Regions from separate parts of the Aliamphritea ceti genome, predicted to be linked through region 1. Evidence: riboswitches for the same ligand, from Rfam matches in the RefSeq annotation. Region 1 holds a riboswitch; each other region holds the start of a gene.
What was found. A riboswitch is a leader RNA that binds a small molecule or an ion and turns the genes downstream of it on or off. The one in region 1 is predicted to bind cobalamin.
Positions count from the first base shown of each region.

Region 2: another riboswitch for cobalamin. It lies ahead of bluB (5,6-dimethylbenzimidazole synthase); the one in region 1 lies ahead of OCU49_RS13995 (ABC transporter ATP-binding protein).
Region 3: another riboswitch for cobalamin. It lies ahead of OCU49_RS15310 (DUF4198 domain-containing protein); the one in region 1 lies ahead of OCU49_RS13995 (ABC transporter ATP-binding protein).

Region 1 is NZ_AP025282.1:3,042,976-3,049,665, reverse strand. It holds gene OCU49_RS14010 (ABC transporter permease) at 1-173, opposite strand, end outside; gene OCU49_RS14005 (ABC transporter ATP-binding protein) at 166-936, opposite strand; gene thiD (bifunctional hydroxymethylpyrimidine kinase/phosphomethylpyrimidine kinase) at 936-1,760, opposite strand; TPP riboswitch at 1,827-1,942, opposite strand; cobalamin riboswitch at 2,153-2,354, shown strand; gene OCU49_RS13995 (ABC transporter ATP-binding protein) at 2,531-3,361, shown strand; gene OCU49_RS13990 (ABC transporter substrate-binding protein) at 3,306-4,262, shown strand; gene OCU49_RS13985 (FecCD family ABC transporter permease) at 4,267-5,295, shown strand; gene OCU49_RS13980 (substrate-binding periplasmic protein) at 5,319-6,185, opposite strand; gene OCU49_RS13975 (alkene reductase) at 6,399-6,690, opposite strand, start outside.
Region 2 is NZ_AP025282.1:1,641,426-1,648,115, reverse strand. It holds gene OCU49_RS07515 (acyl-CoA dehydrogenase) at 1-1,118, opposite strand, end outside; gene OCU49_RS07510 (sensor domain-containing diguanylate cyclase) at 1,335-2,438, shown strand; gene bluB (5,6-dimethylbenzimidazole synthase) at 2,504-3,259, opposite strand; cobalamin riboswitch at 3,304-3,504, opposite strand; gene OCU49_RS07500 (BatD family protein) at 3,709-5,433, opposite strand; gene OCU49_RS07495 (VWA domain-containing protein) at 5,430-6,690, opposite strand, start outside.
Region 3 is NZ_AP025282.1:3,323,632-3,330,321, reverse strand. It holds gene OCU49_RS15330 (sensor domain-containing diguanylate cyclase) at 1-331, shown strand, start outside; gene hisC (histidinol-phosphate transaminase) at 428-1,495, opposite strand; gene queE (7-carboxy-7-deazaguanine synthase) at 2,046-2,687, opposite strand; gene OCU49_RS15315 (methyl-accepting chemotaxis protein) at 3,001-4,857, shown strand; cobalamin riboswitch at 4,985-5,277, shown strand; gene OCU49_RS15310 (DUF4198 domain-containing protein) at 5,388-6,194, shown strand; gene cbiM (cobalt transporter CbiM) at 6,253-6,690, shown strand, end outside.

The sequences.
Region 1 (6,690 bases):
GGCATGGCAAAGATAACGACGATTGCTTGCCACAGGCCAAGTAAAACCAGAGTGGTAACAGTGAGGCGAAACAGAATCTGTCGACGGCCCGAATTTCGGTGCTTATTGCGCTGCAGATCGGGGCTGAGTGTAACCGGCGTTTTAGTATCTGCCGGCGTTACTGGCTTATTCATCGGCCGTCTCCATGCTGAACTGCTCATCTGCAGCCTGTAACGCGGCTAACAAGCGGTGCTGGTATTCACCAAGTTCCGCATCGACAGATCTGGGAACGGGAGTATTGGGTGTCGTGGCAGCCTTAAGCTGACGTTGCTGAAACAACCAAACGTGCTGACCAAGCCGAAGGGCTTCCTGAGGGTCGTGAGTAATAAGTAGAACCGTACGGCCTTCAAGGGCTTTAAATGCCAGGGCTTGTAAACGGTGACGGGTCACAGCATCCAGCGCGCTAAAGGGTTCATCCATCAGTACAACCGGAGTGTCCTGCATTAAAGTGCGGGCCAGTGCGACTCGCTGGCGCATTCCGCCAGACAGGGCATCAGGTAACAGATGAAGGCTGTCTTCCAGACCGAGCTGAACTAATAGCTGATCTGCACGGGCGTAATCCTCAGCGGAAGGTTTGCCCTTGCTAAGACGGGCTTGCAGACAAACATTGTCACGTACTTTGAGCCATGGCAGTAGTAAATCCTGCTGGGCCATATAAGCGATTCGACCATCCAGAGGCTGGCCTTGCTGATCGGTAATTTTACCATGGCTGTGATGTTGAGGTTCAATCAGACCCGCCAGCATTCTTAGCAGGCTGGTTTTGCCACAGCCACTGCTGCCTAGCAGGCAAGTCCACTGTCCTGCGGGTAATCGCAGATCAAGATCTTTAAAAACAGGTGTCGGTGCATGCTCGTACTGCAGGCTAAGCTGACGAATGTTTATCTCAGTGGCGGTCATTACAGAGCCTGACGGTAAAAGTGGTGTACCGGGCCAGAGCCTTCGCCAATTTTTAGGGTGTCGGCATGTTCGATGGCTGCCTGAATATAGTTTTTAGCTTGTTGAATTGCTTCGGCCATTGGGTAGCCCTGTGCCAGAAAAGACGCAATGCTGGCGGATAGCGTACAGCCTGTGCCGTGGGTGTTCTTAGTGTCTATACGCTGACTGCTGTAGGTGCGTAAACCTTCACTGCCGAGCCAGAAGTCAGTACTTGTGTCTGCTTCCTGATGACCGCCTTTAATTAATACTGATTGACAGCCGTAGCTTAGCAATTGCTTACACTGTGCTTCGGTCTCGTTCATGTCAGTGGTATTGAGAGCCGGGCGGGCTGCCAGTAATGCCTGCGCTTCGGGCAAGTTAGGCGTGATAACGTCCGCAAGTGGTATCAGTTCGTTTATCAGGGTGTCAGTTGCTTCAGCAGCAAGTAAAACATCGCCACTGGTCGCGACCATCACCGGATCTAACACCACGTATTCAGGCTTATATTTGCGGATAGCTGCAGCAACAGTGCTGATAGTGGCTGAATCGCCAAGCATGCCGATTTTGACGGCATCTACTTGGATATCACTGAAAATTGCTTCGAACTGCTGTTCAATGAAGTCTCCGGGAACAGCCATTACGCCGGATACACCACGGGTGTTTTGAGCTGTCAGTGCGGTAATGACTGTGCAGGCATAACTGCCGGTTGCGGAAATTGCTTTGATGTCTGCCTGAATACCAGCACCGCCGCCGCTGTCTGAGCCAGCTACGCTAAGGACGATAGGGGTGTTGGGTGACTGCGACATGGGGCTTTCCTGCGTTTGGCGTTAACAACGGATAGATCCAAAACAGGGCAGTGAGAAGAATAGCTGTAAGCGATGTTCACAGATTTCCTACGCCAATTAACTGGATCAGGTTCTACGGGTTCAACACGCGTGAGTAAACGTGTGCAATCTCAACCAGAAATCTGGTTCCCCGACTGTATTGAGCGATGATAGAGAGTTGGATATACAAAGACAAATGAAACTTATTGTTATCTATGTGTGCACGCCTAAAGCATGAGTGTTTGCGGCATTGTCAGCGCTGGATCAGGCTTTGGTCTAAAGCAGGGCGGTGTAAAGGACCGTTCAGGCCGGTGAAAAAATATCCGTAAACAGGGGTTGTGTTTCTCTGATTTCCTAAATAATATGCTGGCCAACTAATTCTGTACGCGACAGGTGCAGCCGAACATTTTATGTTCGGCTGATAATTGGGAAGCCGGTGTAACTCCGGCGCTGCCCCCGCAACGGTAATTACAGTTTAGCGATCAGCAATACCACTGAGCAAATGCTTGGGAAGGGTTGATCGCCGGCATCTGCCAACTGTTAAGCCCGGAAACCAGCCTGTTGATTACCCTTATACAATCGCGGTGGGCGGTTCTGGGCAAAAAGCTTTTTAGCTTTTTTTCCTGGGCAAGCTTGTCCGTGTGTGAACATAGGTTACACATGGCAAAGACAATTCGAAATTACACAATATCCTTCCGGAATAACCGGTAGTTAAAGCCGTGGCTGATCTGCTGCAGGTTAAGGACTTGACTGTGTCTGGCGATCAACAGCGTTTGCTGCTCGATGATGTCAGTTTCAGTATGCGTCCTGGCGAAGTTGTCGGAGTGCTGGGGCCTAACGGTGCCGGTAAAACGACTCTGCTGCGCTGCCTGTTTGGTGCTTTGCGCCAATATGCCGGATCTGTCTGTCTGAATGGTCGGAATGTCCGTGACCTTACAGATCGGCAACGGGCGCTGCAGGTTGCTGCTGTAACGCAGGAAATGCCCGCTGATTTTCAGCTGAGTGTTCGTTCGGTGATTGCGACAGGCCGTACGCCGCACCAGCACTGGTTTACCGGTAATGATCCGGATGCAGAGCAGGTGATTAATGATGCTGTCAGGCAGTTTCATTTAAGCCGTTATCTGGATCGGGATATCAGTGAGCTGTCAGGCGGTGAGCGTAAGCGCGTGATGATCTGTCGGGCACTGGTGCAGCAACCGCAGTTACTGGTGCTCGATGAGCCCTGTAATCATCTGGACATTGAGCATCAGCTCAGTCTGATGCAGTTATTACGAAAGTTACCGGTCAGCAGTTTAGTGTCTCTGCATGATTTCCCACTGGCGGCGCGTTATTGCGATCGGGTGCTAGTCATGCAGCAGGGGCGGTTAGTGGGAGAGGGTAGCCCTCAAACAGTACTGACCCCAGAGTTATTCGAAAAAGTTTTTGCCGTGAGTGCCAATACCTACTCTAACCCTTGGGAGCAGTGGTCGTTTTATGCCACCTCGCTCCCCTTTTTTTCTTGCACAAAAAAGAAGAAGGAACAAGCACATGCGCGCTCTAATGTTCAGTTCAGCAGTCCTCCTTGCCAGTCTGGCGCCGCTTAGTCAGGCATCTGATTTCCCTGTTACCGTTGATAGTTGTGGTCGTACAGTTACTTTTGATGCTGCACCACAGCGGGCAGTGATTCATGATCAGAATATGAGTCAGATGGCATTTGCACTGGGTATTCAGAAAAGCGTTGCAGGCCTGACCGGGATTACCGGTTGGTATAAAACCTCCCCTGAATATGATCGTGAACGCGGTGATATTCCGGAATTAGCACCAAAGAACCCGACCACTGAAAACGTTCTTAGTGCAGATCCAGATTTGTTTTTTGCCGGTTGGAACTACGGCATGCGCACCGACGGTGAACTGACGCCGCAGAGTCTGGGAGAATTAGGTGTACCTGTTCTCGAGTTGACGGAATCATGTGTGCATCTGACTAAGTCAGGTCCGGATGCTTCTATGGATCTGCTGTATAAAGACGTGCTGCGCCTTGGCGCTGTGTTTGGCGTAAAGGAAAAAGCCGAAACGCTGGTTGATGGCTGGAAGTCCCGCTTGCAGACAGTAGCTGATAACACTGAAGGGAAGCCGCCAGTAAAAGTATTCCTGTATGACTCCGGTGAAGACAAGATCTTCACGTCTGGCCGTTTTGGCATGCCAACTGCGCTGATCCGTGCGGCTGGTGGTGAAAATGTGATGGATAATATTGATACCAGCTGGGGCAAAGTAGGCATTGAAGCGGTTATGGATGCTGAGCCTGATTTCTTTATTCTGGTTGATTATCAGCAAGGCGGCTGGAAAGGTTCATGGGAATTTATTAAGAGCCATCCGGTACTTTCTACGCTGGACGCTGTGAAGAATGATCGCTTTTTGCCGCTTGAATACGGTGAAATTACCCCGGGCCCACTGAATGTTCAGGCAGTCGAGAAACTGGCTGAGAAGATGTATCTGACCGGACGTTAAACTTTTGAGTCATACCTACAGTCCACGGTTGACTGGCAGTGTTCTGCTGCTGATTATCCTGGTGTTTTCGCTGGCTGGCATCATGATAGGTGTTAGCCAGATTAGCCCGGCACAAGTGCTGGGCATTCTGCTACATGGCATTAGTCCGGATTGGCTTGGCACTATGATCGAGCCTGACTGGCGCCGCTCTCAGGCTGTCATTATTAATGAGCTACGGGTGCCACGGGTAATATTGGCGATGCTGGCTGGTGCAGGTTTAGCTGTTGCCGGAGCTGCTTTGCAGGCCGCTACCCGTAACCCACTGACTGATCCTTTTCTATTGGGTGTTTCTTCCGGTGCTTCACTGGGTGCTGTGTTGGTTATTTCCCACATAGGTTTAGTGATTGGTGCTTACACCATGCCAGTATTTAGCTTTGCCGGCGGATTGTTATCTTTCTTTCTGTTATTGCTGTTAATCCGTCGTCCTGAAAATCAGCGACCTGATCGTATGGTGCTTGCCGGGGTAGCGATTTCCTTTTTACTCATGGCCGGTACGAATGCGCTTATTTTTCTGGGTGATCAGCGGGCTGCGCAAGCAGTAGTCTTCTGGATGCTAGGTGGCTTGGGGAGAGCGCGTTGGGATTTGTTACCGATTCCGGTGGCGGTGATTTCTGCAGGGCTGATTCTACTTATCTGGCAGGCGCGTAATTTGAATGCACTGATGATGGGGCAGGAGAGCGCGGCTGCTCTGGGCATCTCAGTTAACAGGGTGCGAGTAACGGTTCTCTTACTGGCGACTTTGGTGACAAGTATTATCGTGTCTCTTACCGGGACGATTGGTTTTGTTGGTTTAGTTGTGCCACATATTATGCGCACTTTTGTGGGTGGCGATAACCGTATTTTACTGCCGTTATGTGCGCTGGCAGGCGCTGGCTTTATGTTAGGTGTAGATATAGTGGCACGCATATTACTGGCGCCGCAGGAATTGCCGATTGGCATCATCACTGGAGCAGTAGGTGGCAGTTATTTTTGCTATTTGTTAGCGCGTCGCTAGCTGCGTACCTGAGTACTGAGAATTCAGAACTGGTTTTTCAGCCGTTTTTGTAATCTATATTCCAGCATCACCGGGCTGTTTGGCGTATATATACTTATCAGATCATCTAACAGGTTTATCTCAGACAGTTTTATATATGCAGCCTGCAGGGCATGTACGACTTCCAGTGGTGTCTCCGGGCTGGCAGCAAGCCATAACTGCTTCGAAAGATCATCGACTTTCATTACCGGTATGAAATCATCAGGGTTGTAGCCAAATTCTTCAATACGATAGAGAAAGCTGTTTACTTGTGGTGCGTAATCGATGTGATTAGCACGGAGCATTTTGATAGTTTGGCGAGTATAGGAGACTCTTACTGGGGTGAAGTCTTGCTCGGTAAAGTAAGTGTCCAGACTGCCTCCGGCCTGTACTGCAACCCGATAAGGTTTTAGCTGATCGAGTTTGGTAGGTACCAGAGTCGGGCCGTCTTTATGTTTATAGACCACGACTTCATAGGGTGATACAGGGCCGATCCAGTGATATTTACTTTCGCGCTGTTGGTTGCGTGAAATTGAAAAAAACAGTTTATTCGGTCCGTCCTGAGACATTTTGATTGCCCGCCGCCAGGGGACGAAGTGTACTTCCTTTATTACCATTGGCTGTTGTTGCGCGGCTTCTTTTACCAGTGCTTGAATAAATTCTACAACATAGCCTTTTGGCTGATTATTCAGCTGGATTTGTAACGGTGGGAAGTCTTCAGTAATCAGTTCCAGATTAGCCGGAGCGGATGCCGCCTGGATGTGCACTGGTAAGCACAGAGTCAGCACGGCGGTAATCGCTTTGATAGCTGGGCTGATTAAATTGTGATACTTACCGGAGGGTAAGGGTATTCCGACGATACGTCCGAACATGCAATAAGCCTTATGACAGAAAAGCTGCTGATCCTTCGTCTATGTTTTCTGAGAATTCCCTTTCGTATTAAGTAGATACTACGGAAATCCATAGGTAATTACATCCCCAAATATTATCAATTTAGTAAAAAGTACCGTAGTTACTCAGGATACCTTCAGGCATCCTGAGTTGGCGCTGTGTCATGCTGTTGTGCAATTGACTTGAGTATTTGCTTAGTCAGGGAGTGCAGGGTAATCGGTATAGCCGATTGCTGTTCCACCAAACAGGTTGCTCTTATCTTTAAGGCATTCCAAAGGCAGGTTTTCGGCGAAACGTCGCGGCAGATCGGGGTTGGTAATGAACTTACGTCCGTAGGCTATGTAATCAGCCATGCCGCTTTGAATCAGCTGTTCGCCGCTTGCCTGGGTAAAATTACCGGCAACAATAATGGCACCATCAAACACATCCCGGAGAATATGACGAAAGCTGTCGGTTACAACAGGCGCATCTTCCCAGTCAGCTTCT
Region 2 (6,690 bases), 1.4 Mb from region 1:
TACGTATTTACCGCTTCCAGATTCATCACATGACGGATAACACCGAACTCATCGGAGATACCGTTGCCACCGTGCATGTCCCGCGACATACGTGCGATATCCAGCGATTTACCGCAGTTATTCCGCTTTAACAGAGAGATCAGTTCAACCGGGCAGGCATCCTGATCCATCAGACGACCCATTTGCAGACAAGCCTGCAAACCCAGAGTAATTTCTGTCTGCATGTCTGCCAGTTTCTTCTGAATCAGCTGGTTAGCCGCCAGTGGGCGACCAAACTGGATCCGGTCAAGCGTATACTGCAACGCACTGTGCCAGCAGAATTCAGCAGCGCCTAACGCACCCCAGGCAATGCCAAAACGGGCTTTGTTCAGACAACCAAACGGACCTGCCAGACCTTTAACATCCGGAAACATATTCTCTTCAGGTACAAAAACATCATCCATAACGATTTCACCGGTCACCGATGCCCGCAGAGAAAATTTACCTTCGATCTTCGGCGCACTCAGGCCTTGCATACCTTTTTCAAGAATAAAACCACGTACTTCGCCATCCAGCTTCGCCCAGACAACAAACACATCCGCTACCGGTGAATTAGTAATCCACATTTTCGCGCCCTTCAGCTGATAACCACCATCAACCTTTACTGCACGGGTTTTCATATTATTCGGATCAGAACCGACATCCGGCTCAGTCAGACCAAAACAGCCAATCCATTCACCACTGGCCAGTTTTGGCAGGTATTTCATACGCTGCTCTTCGGTGCCGTAGCTATAAATAGGATGCATGACCAGTGATGACTGCACGCTCATCGCGGAGCGGTAGCCGCTATCGACTCTTTCAACTTCCCGGGCAACCAGTCCGTAACACACATAATTCACTTCAGCGCCGCCATACTGTTCCGGCAAAGTTGCACCCAGTAAGCCCAGTTCACCCAGTTCGGGCATGATTTCAGTATGAAAAATTTCATGACGGTTTGCTTCGGTTACCCGCGGCAGCAATCGCTCCTGGCAATATTCTCTGGCAGTGTCGCGTACCATGCGTTCTTCTTCGCTCAGTTGCGCTTCAATAGATAACGGATCCTGCCAGTCAAACGCCGGCTTTTTAACAGACTTACTCATGTTCATTGCCCTTGAAAATCGATGTCCGGATAACCGAAAAATAAACGAGATAGAATTCATACTACTCCCCTCCGCCAGAAGGGGTACATACCCTTTATGGGTAGCACAAAGCAGTAAACCCTGTATTAACGTTCTATTTTCATAGATATTACATATGTATGCGTTGATATAGATCTGCCAGCACAACAGTCTGGCTAAAGAATCAAAAGAAATAGAATGACGTTCCACTGGATGGATACATTCAGAGGTACAGGTAAGCCGATGACATACCCCTTCCCGCTTCCGGATAACGAATCACAGCGCCTGCTGGCACTGGAAGATTACGATATTCTCGACTCTCTCCCTGAACAGGCCTACGACGATATAGCCAAACTGGCAGCCTTTGTCTGCGGTGTAGATAAAGCCATGGTAGCCTTCGTCGATGCCGAACGAAAATGGCACAAAGCCAAACATAACATTGCCCCGGTTGAAGTCCCCCGCGGCTTTGCGATTTGCTCGCAAACCGTCATGGGCACTGAGCCTTTTATCGTTACCGATACACAAAAAGACCCACGGGTAAAAGATATAGGTATGGTCATCAATCCGCCTTTCGTGCGCTTTTATGCCGGCGTCCCACTGATTGATGATGACGGTATGGTACTAGGCACTTTGTGTGCGGTAGATACCCAACCGCAAAGTATGTCGGAGCAGCAGACTGAAGCCCTCACTGCACTGGGGAATCAGGTTATGCAGTTATTACGGCTACGCAAGTCGCTTAAAGTACTGGAAATGCGGGAACGACAACTGAGCGAGTCTAAGCGTCGGCTGGATGGCGCAAACCATGAGTTACGTCGCCTGACCATTACCGATGAACTCACCGGGCTGAATAACCGCCGGGCGTTCAATACCGCCCTCACCCGAAATACCTTATTGGCAAACAAGAACAACACAGCGCTTAGCCTGCTGGTAATTGATATTGATCACTTCAAAACACTTAACGATAACTGTGGCCATAGCTTTGGCGACACAGTACTGACGCAGGTTGCCAGTTTGCTGCAACAACGTGCACGTAGTCAGGATTTCTGTGCCCGCTATGGCGGTGAAGAATTTGTAGTACTACTGCCAGGCACCGAATTACAGGGCGCCGCTAAACTGGCTGAAGAATATCGGGAGACTGTCGCCAACACTGACTTTGACAGTGAAAAGCTTACCATCAGTATCGGTGTTGCCGAATTCCGGGGACAGTCTCCGGAAGACTTATTCGATGCGGCAGATAAAGCGCTGTTAACGGCTAAACGTCAGGGTCGAAACCGTGTCATTTCCGATCAGACTGTAGCCTGACAGAACACAGACTCAACATCGCTTCTCTGACCTTCTGCTATTCAGTCTCTTTAGCCATCAAACCTTCAGACACATTCAGAAGGAAAACCCGCATGTGCTGCTATCGCGCCCATCAGGGAATCCTGTTCCTCTGAACAACGGTTTTCCCACTGATCAAAATGAATAAGATCCTGCAGCGGTTGACGAGGCAACCATCCGGCTGACTCCAGTTCAGGTCTGTCATAAAAGTGATCCACATAGCCGATGCACAGATATGCAACAGGCACTATATCCTGAGGAATACCCAATACTTGCTGGAGTTTTTCCTGCTCCATAATACTCACCCAGCCGACACCAAGCCCTTCTGCCCGGGCTGCCAACCACAGGTTTTGCACGGCACATACACTGCTATAGAGATCCATCACCTTCATGTGCGTGCGCCCGATAACCGTCGGTCCGGTTCGCTTGCGGTCACAGGTGATACAGATATTCAAAGGTGACTCAAGAATACCCTCGAGTTTCAGAGATTTATAAGTGTCCTGTTTGTCTTCGGTGAACATTTCGGCGGCTTCATCATGTGCCTGATCAAACAAACCTCTGACACGCTGACGTACCCCGGCATCACGAATCACCATGAAATCCCAGGGCTGCATAAAGCCAACCGAAGGCGCATGATGAGCCGCATACAAAACCCTGCTCAGTACATCGTCGGGAATGCTGTCGGGACGGAATTGTCCACGCACATCGCGACGGTTAAAAATGGTTTTATACAGGCCGTGAATTTCTTCCGGGTTAAAGCTGATATTTTCCTGATGCGGAAAATCGATTGGTAAGTGCCCCATAGGTATTCCCCTTAATATGGTGGCGGTAAGTGCCTGTCCAAACACTTTTCTGATACTTACAGGCCGGTCTTCTGACTCAGGATCAACTTCTGTAAACACCTTCCCGAGAATACTCAGTGGCTGGTCGTAACCTGTTTACAGAATCCCCTTTACAGCGCTGGGCACGTACTGGATTCTCACCAGTTTCCCGATTCTCCTCTGACGCTATTTAAAGCATCAGCGGCACCTGTATGTGGATTTTTTGGTTGTAAAACTTCTCTAACTGAATGTCTCTGCTAAACCATTAAAGAAAGCTATTCTAAAAAACATTTATATAAAGACTGCAGATAACAAACAAGTGAAATCGTTAAGAGTTTAGACAGGGATCAACATATAGCAGGGAAAAAACCGCAGATGAACAAGCCCGGACAATGACATCATCCGGGCTTAACAAAGCAGCATGCTCCTGCTTAACCCGGATAGAATGACGCCAGGCCAGTGTCAGAAGATGCCTCAGACTGTCGGGCTGAAAGCTGTTTATTTAACAGCGTCAAACCACTGCCTAGTTTATTCAGATCTGGCATCTGGGTTTCCGACGCAGCGAACAACACCCGCTCTAATAATCTCAACTGTTCTTTTAGCTCACCATCAGCAACAGATTTAAGCCCGGTAATACCGCCAACCGGCAATTGTCCCTGACGATAACAGCCATCACCCCAATGCTTTACCGCCCGGTGAACTGCAACCAATTCCTGCCCGGCAAGCGCTTGCTGCACAGTAGAAAAAGAATCTTTAATTGCTGCACGGAGTTTGTGATCCGATTTTGAATCAGTGGCAGTAGCTGCTAACAAACGTCGAATCTGCTGACGTTGTTTAATCAAGAGTATTGCCAATACAACCAGCAACAATGCCCAGGCAAGGTTTGCCCAAATTAACCATGCAGCCAATGGTGACTGCTGATAAACAATTTGTACTTCGTTCTGTTGCTGAGCCACATTATTTTGTAGCGGAGCAGTTGGTTGAACAGTCGCAGCCGGCGTGGCCGAAGCGCTGCCCGCAAGCGCAGGTAATACTTCTATACTGCGGGCAGGTAATCGCGCCAGCTCTTCACGGTTTTCAGTACTGTTCCACCACTTAACGACCAGTTCAGGTATTTCAATCTGTCCTTCCTGAACAGGTACTATGGCAAGGCTACGTTGCCGGGCGTGGATCACCCCGCGGGATGTATTATCTTCGGTATTTTGCAGCGGCTCAGAATAAATATTCACCCCGGTAATATCCGCCAGTTCCAGGGTTGGTAACTGCTCAGGCGCAGCACCTACAGTTGCCAGAGTAATGGTTCGGGTAAGGGACTCTCCTAAACGAATCTGCTCCGGTAGCTGACTCCAACCTTCGGAAAGATCCAGCTTATTCGCTACCAGCCAGTCTGCCTGCGTGAAGCCCGCCGGACGGGCTTTGACCTTAACAGTTTCAGCTCCCATCTCCAGACGTACCTTTTGCGCACTACGGTTATTCAACAAATTACGTCGCCCAACCTGAATCTCCAGACTTTGAGCAAGAATATCTAATACGCCGACCTTACGTGGGAATACCGCATAAGCCACTTCGTAAACGCCGAAACGCCGGCCGTCCCGGGTAGTTTCATACTGGTTATCACCCAGCTCTATTATCTGAGCATCAGGCAACTCAAACGGTTGCATTTCCAGGCCACCAACAGCAATGCCGTATAACAGTCGACGGGTGACTATCAGCTGCTCATTTTCAAATACTTCTGACTTATCCAGATGCAGTTCAACCCGCAAATCATCTGTAGAGTCCGTGAGCGGTGGTGGCTCAGTTACTTCAATGGTAATGGCTTCACTGCGAATACCATCCAGCTCAAACGCGGGGATGACCAGCGTGCCTTTTTGCCTGGGGTTAAGGATCAGACGCCACTTAACCGTGCGGGTAATATCGCCATTCACAATTGAAGTGTTGCGGCCAACTGCGCGATTAATTACATCAAAAAAAGGTTCAAGCAAGCCAAAGTCTGGCTCGCCATCAACCGAGCCTTCAGCCACAACTGTAAGCGTCAGGCTGTCACCGAGTGCAATCCTGTTACGGTCAACCTTGGCTTCCAGACTCGCTGCTAATACGCTATTCGTAACCAGCACCATACACATGCTGGTTAAAAGCTGAACTATATATTGTCTCACCACCGTTGCTCCTGCGCCGGTTGCCAGTCGCCATTCTGATAGGCCTGACGTTTCTTCTGATATTCGTAATCAAACTTGTTACGCAGTAACCCTGTGGGGTCTTCCGGTAACTGCCCCAGCCATTTTTGCAAAGCCGCTTCTTCGTCAGTCTGTTCAGGCTGGCTCTGAGTTACCTGTTGAGCAGCACTTTGCTGTTCATCCTGCGAGCCTTCTTCGGCTGAGTCTGCCTGCTGTTCAGCCTGGGCCTGCTGTTTATCCAGCGCCTCCTGTTGTTGCTGCTCTAACTGCTGGCGAAGTTGTTCTGCCTGATCCTGCTGGCTTTGCTCAGACTGGCTTTGCTCTGACTCGCTATTGTCAGATTCACTTTGGCCCTGCTGGTTTTGATCTTGCTGATTCTGGCCTTGTTGGTTTTGATCTTGCTGATTCTGGCCTTGCTGGTTCTGATCTTGCTGATTCTGGCCCTGTTTATTCTGATCTTCCGGGCTTTTATCCTGCTGGCTCTGATCTTGTTGACTGTCACTCTGCTGGCTCTGACTTTGCTGATTTTGTTGCTGCTTAATCAGTTCCTCAATCAGATCTTTATTCGCCTGAGCATCTTCGTGCTGTGGCTGCTGTTCCAGAACCTGCTTATATGCATCCAGCGCTTCATTCAGCTTACCGGCTTTAGCCAGCGCATTACCGCTGTTGTACAGTCCTTCTGCATCGCCTGCAGCAGCGAACTGTTCAGCAGCTGCGGTAAAATCACCATTACGGTAACGGGCCGTGGCCTGCCAGTCCGGGTGCTGAAACAACTCAGCTGCCGTTGCATTATCCCCCTGGGTTAAAGCCTCGGCGGCTTGCTGATCCTGCGTCTGCCACAAGCTTTGCCAACGGCTTCCCACTTTATCCTCTGCCACTTCAGCGGCATATACCGGAGGGCTCTGCGCTACGGGTAACGCCAGCACAAAAAGTACTGTCAACAACCAGCCGCGCCGAAACGCCAGTGCAGCCAATGGCAACATCAGCAGGACTAACCAGCTACCAGCTTCCTGCCACTGATCAAAAGTTTGCTCCAGAGCCTTTGTGTGTGAATCATCCGTATCCGTTGGTAAAAAGTCTGAAGCAGCAGTAATCAGGCCTTCAATATCACTGTTATCAAGACGCATCGGGGTATAAATTCCACCGGTATCAGTCGCCAGTTTACTCAGCCTTCCAGCATCTAAGCGCGCCACCACAATTTTACCTGCTGCATCTTTTGCAAACCCTTCAGCAAGCGGG
Region 3 (6,690 bases), 280 kb from region 1:
CGACATTCTTAAAGCGATGGCGGTGTCTCTGAATCAGATGAAGCGAACCGCGGACTTTCTGGCTCGTGTAGGTGAGGATGATTTTGCAATTCTGTTACCTGAAACGAACGAGGCACAAGGAGTTCTGGCAGCTGACCGGGTGAAGAAGATGGCTGCAGGTCTGGCGCAGGATACTGAAGTATCCAATGTGCCTTTTACTTTGAGTGTTGGTGTCGCCACGCTGAACGATGATGACGACAATGCTGAGGTTATGTATGCCAGAGCAGACAGTTATTTGCGTGAAGCTAAGGCGCTGGGTGACAGTATTATTGGGGATTTAGAGCCCCGATAGAATCGCAGGACAAAACTGTAGATACAAAAAAGGCGCTTGGTAGCGCCTTTTTTTATACAAGATTCTGTATATAAGATTTTGTATGCTGAAAAGTTGTTAGCCGGTAATGCCCGGGTACTCTTTCAGTGCACTTATCAGAGCAGTCATTTCTTCGTCGGTACCGATAGAAATTCGCAAGTAGTTATCAATGCCTGGCTTTTTAAAGTGTCTTACCAGTAAGTTTTTGCTGCGCAGATACGTCATCAGGTCAGCACCGGCAATTCGCTGGTGGCTGGCGAACACAAAGTTGCTGGCTGAAGGAATAACATTGAAACCCAGTTCAGTCAGTTGCTCGGTAGTCCATTCGCGGCTACTGATAATCTTCTGTGTTGTTGCCTTAAAGTAGTCTTCGTCTTCAATAGAGGCAACGGCGCCGGCAATAGCAAGGCTATCCAGAGGGTAAGAGTTAAACGAGTTCTTAACCCGCTCAAGGCCTTCGATCAGGTTCTCATGGCCCAGCGCATAGCCAACACGTAAACCAGCCATGCTGCGAGACTTTGAAAAGGTTTGAATAACCAGAACGTTGTCATATTTTCGCACCAGCTCAACCGCTGATTCACCGCCGAAATCGATATAGGCTTCGTCAACTATTACCAGAGACTCGGTATTTACCTTAAGCAATGCTTCAATCTGTTCCAGAGGTAATACCCGGCCAGTAGGTGCATTCGGGTTGGCAAAAATAATACCGCCATTTGGCTGCTGATATGTGCTCAGATCAATGTTGAAAGATGTATCTAATGGCAGCTGAGTATATGCAATGTCATACAGGTTGCAGTAAACATCGTAAAAACTGTATGTGGTTTCTGGCAGAAGGATAGGGTGCTCCTGACGGAAGAACGCCATGAATGCCAGAGCCAGTACTTCATCTGAACCATTACCGACAAAGACATTTTTATAATCCAGACTGAAATAGTCTTTCAGTGCATTTTTAAGCAATGTGGCTTCAGGATCACAGTACAGCTTTAAGCGCTCTTTAGGGTAATCATTCAGAGCAGCGATGGCATGAGGTGATGGCGGATACGGATTTTCATTGGTGTTGAGTTTAATCAAACCATTTTGCTTTGGCTGCTCACCAGGGACATAAGGGGTGAGCGAATTAATTGCCGGGCTCCAGTACTTACTCATCTTGATTCACTATTCAGAAGGTTGATTACGCCTGAAACAGCGCAAATAAACAGGCCGGCTAGGATAGCAAAGAATGTTAGTTGCTTACAGAGGCTTTAAATATGCGGTTTAAAAATTAGTACTAAGGCTTTAAAGGTGCATTCGACGGGCGTGTTTTAAGGCGGTTCAAAAGATAGGCACTGGTTTACAAAAAGCGACTTAGAAATACGGTAGAAAAAGCGTTTAGAAGAAAAGGGGAGTAGCTTCTTCCCAGAGAGGGGAAGCTCTGGGAAGAAACTACTTTTACTACAAAAGGGGTCTTGCTCGAACGTTGATGTACAGATTTAGAGAAGGGGTTGCGCAATAAGTTCAGTGCGATTTGAATTTTTTTGCATTTTTTCGCAAAAAAAATGTACAACCTGCATATCATACTTCATGCAGGTTATAGAAGTGTTAGCCAAGAATTTGAAAATACTCGGTATTCTTTATCAGCAAAGTAGACCTGAAGAGACGAAAAAAATTTCAATTTTTTTGAAAAAAATCTGAAATATGGTGAAACTGACGGCTTATTTTAGTCAATACCGATAAATTTATGGGTCTGCAGGCTGAGTTTCCACTTAGGGTGCGCCATGCAGTATTCAACAGCTGCTTTAGTGTTGGCTGTCTGCAAAGCATCATCCAGTGGTTGTAAGTAATAGTTATCGAACCTGAGGTCGGCAAAGCGTTCAGGTAATGCCTGGCTTTGTGGGTAGACCAGTTTTAGTTCATGGCCAGTGGTTTGCACAATCTCAGAGACGCCTTTTGGGCTGACACATATCCAGTCCACACCATCCGGAACAGGTAATGTTCCATTGGTTTCCAGCGCAATTTCCAGACCTTCTGCTTTAAAGGCAGCAATAAGTGCTTCATCCAGCTGTAATAAAGGTTCGCCACCGGTGCAGACAACATAAGGTGTACCTTCATTGTTGAGTGGCCAGAAGCTGCGAACTCTTTTTGCCAGTGCTTCAGGGCTGCGAAATTTATCACCGTTTTGTCCGTCAGTGCCGACGAAATCAGTATCACAGAAATCGCAGATCGCTTTCGCACGATCCTGTTCCCGGCCAGACCACAGGTTGCAGCCGGTGAACCGACAAAATACCGCCGGCCGGCCCGCCTGAGCACCTTCGCCCTGCAGGGTGTAAAACATCTCTTTGACACTGTAAACGGAACGCATAACCAACCTCTCTGAATTGCAGCGGGCAAGTCTACACCGGAGTGATTTTTGTGCAATGGTTTTTGCAGTATACGCAACTGACATTTGACTATAGATAATCCCCAAACTGGGCAAACTTTACTGGAGAATTTTCGTGCGACAGCTAGTTTTCTAAAACTTGGTAAAGGATTTTGGTCAAGGGCGTTGTCTGGCCGATTGGTGATTAAGCTGGTGACTGATGTTTGCAGGAGTCTCTGAGCGCACCAGATCAAGTCTGGATCTGATTGTCAGTGAGGGCGGTCAGGAGACCAAATGTCTTGATGTGGAGTGTTGCATGACCATCAAAAACAAACTTATTTTACTGCTGGGTATTGTGCTGTTTTCTGTGGCGGCGCTATTTGGCTTGCTGATGTATTCCCTGGGCACATTAAATGAACTTCGCGAAAGCGAATCTCTGGTGGGGAAGCTGAAGCAGGATCAGCTGGCAATGGGGCAGCATGAGCTGGCGTTCGTGACGACATTGCAAGGCGCTTCAGAAACGGGTTTTATTGAGGCTAAATCACGTTTTAACGGCCATTTGTCCGAGGCGATGACGCAGCTTGATGCAGATGCCCAAAGTTCGTTGCAAGTACTGGGAAAGCATTTTGGTGAATATGGTGACAGCTTTGTAAAAGTTGCGGGTCTGTTAAAAACTATTGGTTTGAATGAAAAAGAAGGCTTGCGGGGTGGTTTGCGGGGAGCGGTTCATGCAGCGGAAAAAAATGTTGTCGCGATTAACAGTGATGCGCTTTATGTACGAATTTTGCAGCTACGCAGAAATGAGAAAGATTTTATTATCCGCTCAAATGAAAAATATCTGACGAAATTTACCGGCAACTTTGATAAGGCAATTGCTGTTTTGCGACAAGTGGATTTTAGTCAGGCGCAGCGCAAAGTGACAGTGGACTTACTGGATGATTATAAGCGTCAGTTTATTGCGCTTGTTCAGGCCCGTAAAGAATTAGGGCTAACGGCCGAATCCGGTTTGCGAGGGGTTATGCAGCAGCAGGCTCAGGATACTCAAACCACACTTGATCAGATTAATGTCGGTCTGCAGGCGCATGTTGCTGCTGAAGTATCCCGGGTACAGTTTTTAGCCGTAGGTATTATGATCGCTGTAGCTCTTATCGTAGGGGTAGCGGTTACACTCATTTCCCGCAGTATTCTGTTACCAATTTCTGCGTTGGCGACCTGTATGCAAAAAGTCAGTGCCAGCAAGGATATGACATTGCGATATGAAGGTGGCAATCGCGATGAGCTGGGTAAAATGGGAAGCGACTTTAATGCCATGATGGCTATCTTCCAGACGTTAATTGGTGATGTGGTAAAAGCAATTGGGCATTTGCAGTCGTCTTCGGAACAGTTGGCCAGCAGTGCTAACCGGGCGGCCTCTGATTTACAGAATGAACAGGATGAAGTTGTGCAAATTGCCAGTGCAGTCCACGAGATGGAAGCGGCTATGGCAGAAATTGCCGGCAATACTGAACAGACCTCTTCAACCGCACAAAACTCCCTGAGTCAGGCCGAACAAAGTAAAGCCAGTAATCATGAGTTAATCGACAGCATCCAGAGCCTTGCTGAGCAGGCTAGCGAGACTGATAGTGAGGTGCAGACGCTGAAAAAAGATAGCGAAGAAATTGGTTCAGTATTAGGGGTCATTAAATCCATTGCAGAGCAAACTAATTTGTTGGCTTTAAATGCTTCTATCGAAGCGGCCAGAGCCGGTGAGCAGGGCAGAGGGTTTGCAGTGGTTGCTGATGAAGTGAGGTCGCTGGCGGAGCGTACTCAGGCTTCGGCCAGTGAAATTGAAGGTATGATTACTCAATTGCAGGTCCGTACTAGCAGAGCTACCGAATTGATGGCGGTGAGCCTTAGCCGCAGTCAGCAGAGTGCTGAAAGGGCGGGAGAGAGTATTAATATGCTGGATGCGATTACATCAGATGCCGCGACCATTGTGGATATGACAGCTCAGGTTGCAGCTGCTACAGAAGAGCAAGCGACTGTGGCAGGTGAGATTAATCAGAATGTAGATAAAATCCGGCTGATTATTGATGATGCAAGTGCCCAGACGCAGTTAAATGTAGTTGCCAGTGACGAGGTGGCGGCTCAGGCCCAGCAGCTGAAGCTGGCAGTCGGCCAGTTTGTAACCTGAGATTGATTTTTTGTTTACTCTGAACAGCCGTCGTTTGGCGGCTGTTATTGCCCTTCTTAAGACCTTATTTTATTAAATTGCGACATTTATCCGGCGCTGATTGACAATCTTTGAGCGGTGCAGGTATTGTGCGTTTTCGTTACTGAGTTGCGTGTGCAAACACGCAGGGCAAAGCATTAAAAAATGCATTGCCCGGGAAGTTGGTGAGTTTAGATTTCGGTTGCTGCTGTTGTAATTGCCAAATTATGCAGCGCCAGTTCTGGCAATCCCAACACTGCCCCCGCAACGGTAAATCGATAAAACTGTTTCATTGGCCACCGCGAGCAAATGATTCCCGTGAATCAAAATTAGTGGGAAGGCGAAACAGGGGATGAAAATCCGTCGATGAGTCCGGATACCGACTTGGTAACTTGTTATAACTAGGTGTTGCGGAGGGCTTCACCGAGGCTTAGCGATGTTTCTTCCCACATCTGCTGTGCTGATTCCTCCCAACTCTGGCTGTTTATTTATTCAGACGGAGCAATTCAAACGTGTTCAATTTCAAGCAGTTATCTGCAGCTTTAGTGTTAGGTTCTTCCCTGGTAGCCGGTACGGCTCAGGCACATTTTCAGTTGGTTTATGCCCATGACTCTTTGCGTGAAAAGGGTGGTGAGGTGGTCTTGAAGATGCCATTTACTCATCCTGCTGCCAGCGGCCACGTGATGAAGATGGGTGAGCCTTTAGAATTCTATTCTGTCCGTAAGGGTAAAAAAACTGACCTGATGGATAAACTGGTACCAATTGAGTGGACCAGTGCTGTAGATACAGGCCCTGCGTACGAAGCAAAGGTACGCTTTCGTGGACTGGGCGATAATGTTTTCGTGATGACCCCAGAGCCTTACTACGAAGCTGAAGAAGATATTTACATTCAGCAGGTTACTAAGAACATCATCAATGTTGGCGGCTTGCCAACTGACTGGAACGAAGAGCTGGGTCTTAAAGCAGAGATCGTGCCTTTGACTAAACCGTACGCTATTTATGCTGGCGGTACCTTTACCGGTGTTGTTAAAAGCAATGGCGAGCCAGTTCCTTTCGCTGAAATCGAAGTTGAATACATGAACTACGAGCCGGATGTGAAAAATAATCGTTTCTCTGATCATGCAGAAATGACACCGCCAGCTGATGCATTTGTCACTATGACGATTTTTGCGGATGCCAACGGTACCTTTACATTCGGTATTCCAAAGTCTGGCCACTGGGGCTTTGCTGCTCTGGGAGTAGGTTCAGATACTGAATACAAAGGTAAAGAGTTGTCTCAGGACGCGGTTATCTGGGTTCAGGCTCACGATATTAAATAATCACTGAAGCCGGCAGTTCTGTTAAAGATCTACCGGTTTTACAGTTTCAGGAACAGCTATGCATATAGTAGATGGCGCGCTTTCCGAACCGGTTCTGGCCGGCGGAGCATTACTTGCGATTGCCGGTGTAGCATACGGTCTGAAGAAAATGGACTATGAGCACCTGCCTCAGGTAGGTGTTTTGTCCGCCGCATTCTTTATTGCTTCTTATATTCACTTGCCTATTGGTTTTTCCAGTGTTCATTTGATCCTCAACGGTCTGATTGGTTTGGCGCTGGGCTGGGCGGCGTTCCCTGCATTGCTGGTAGCGTTGATTCTGCAGGCGGTTTTCTTTGGCTTTGGTGGTTTCCTCGTATTAGGGGTCAATACCGTCAACATCGCCTTGCCTGCGGTCATGGTGTACTTCCTTTGCCGACATGGCATAGCCGCGTCTTCTCCAAAAGTAGCTGCTATTTGGGGAGCTATTGGAGGTGCGGGGGCTGTAGCAGTCACAACC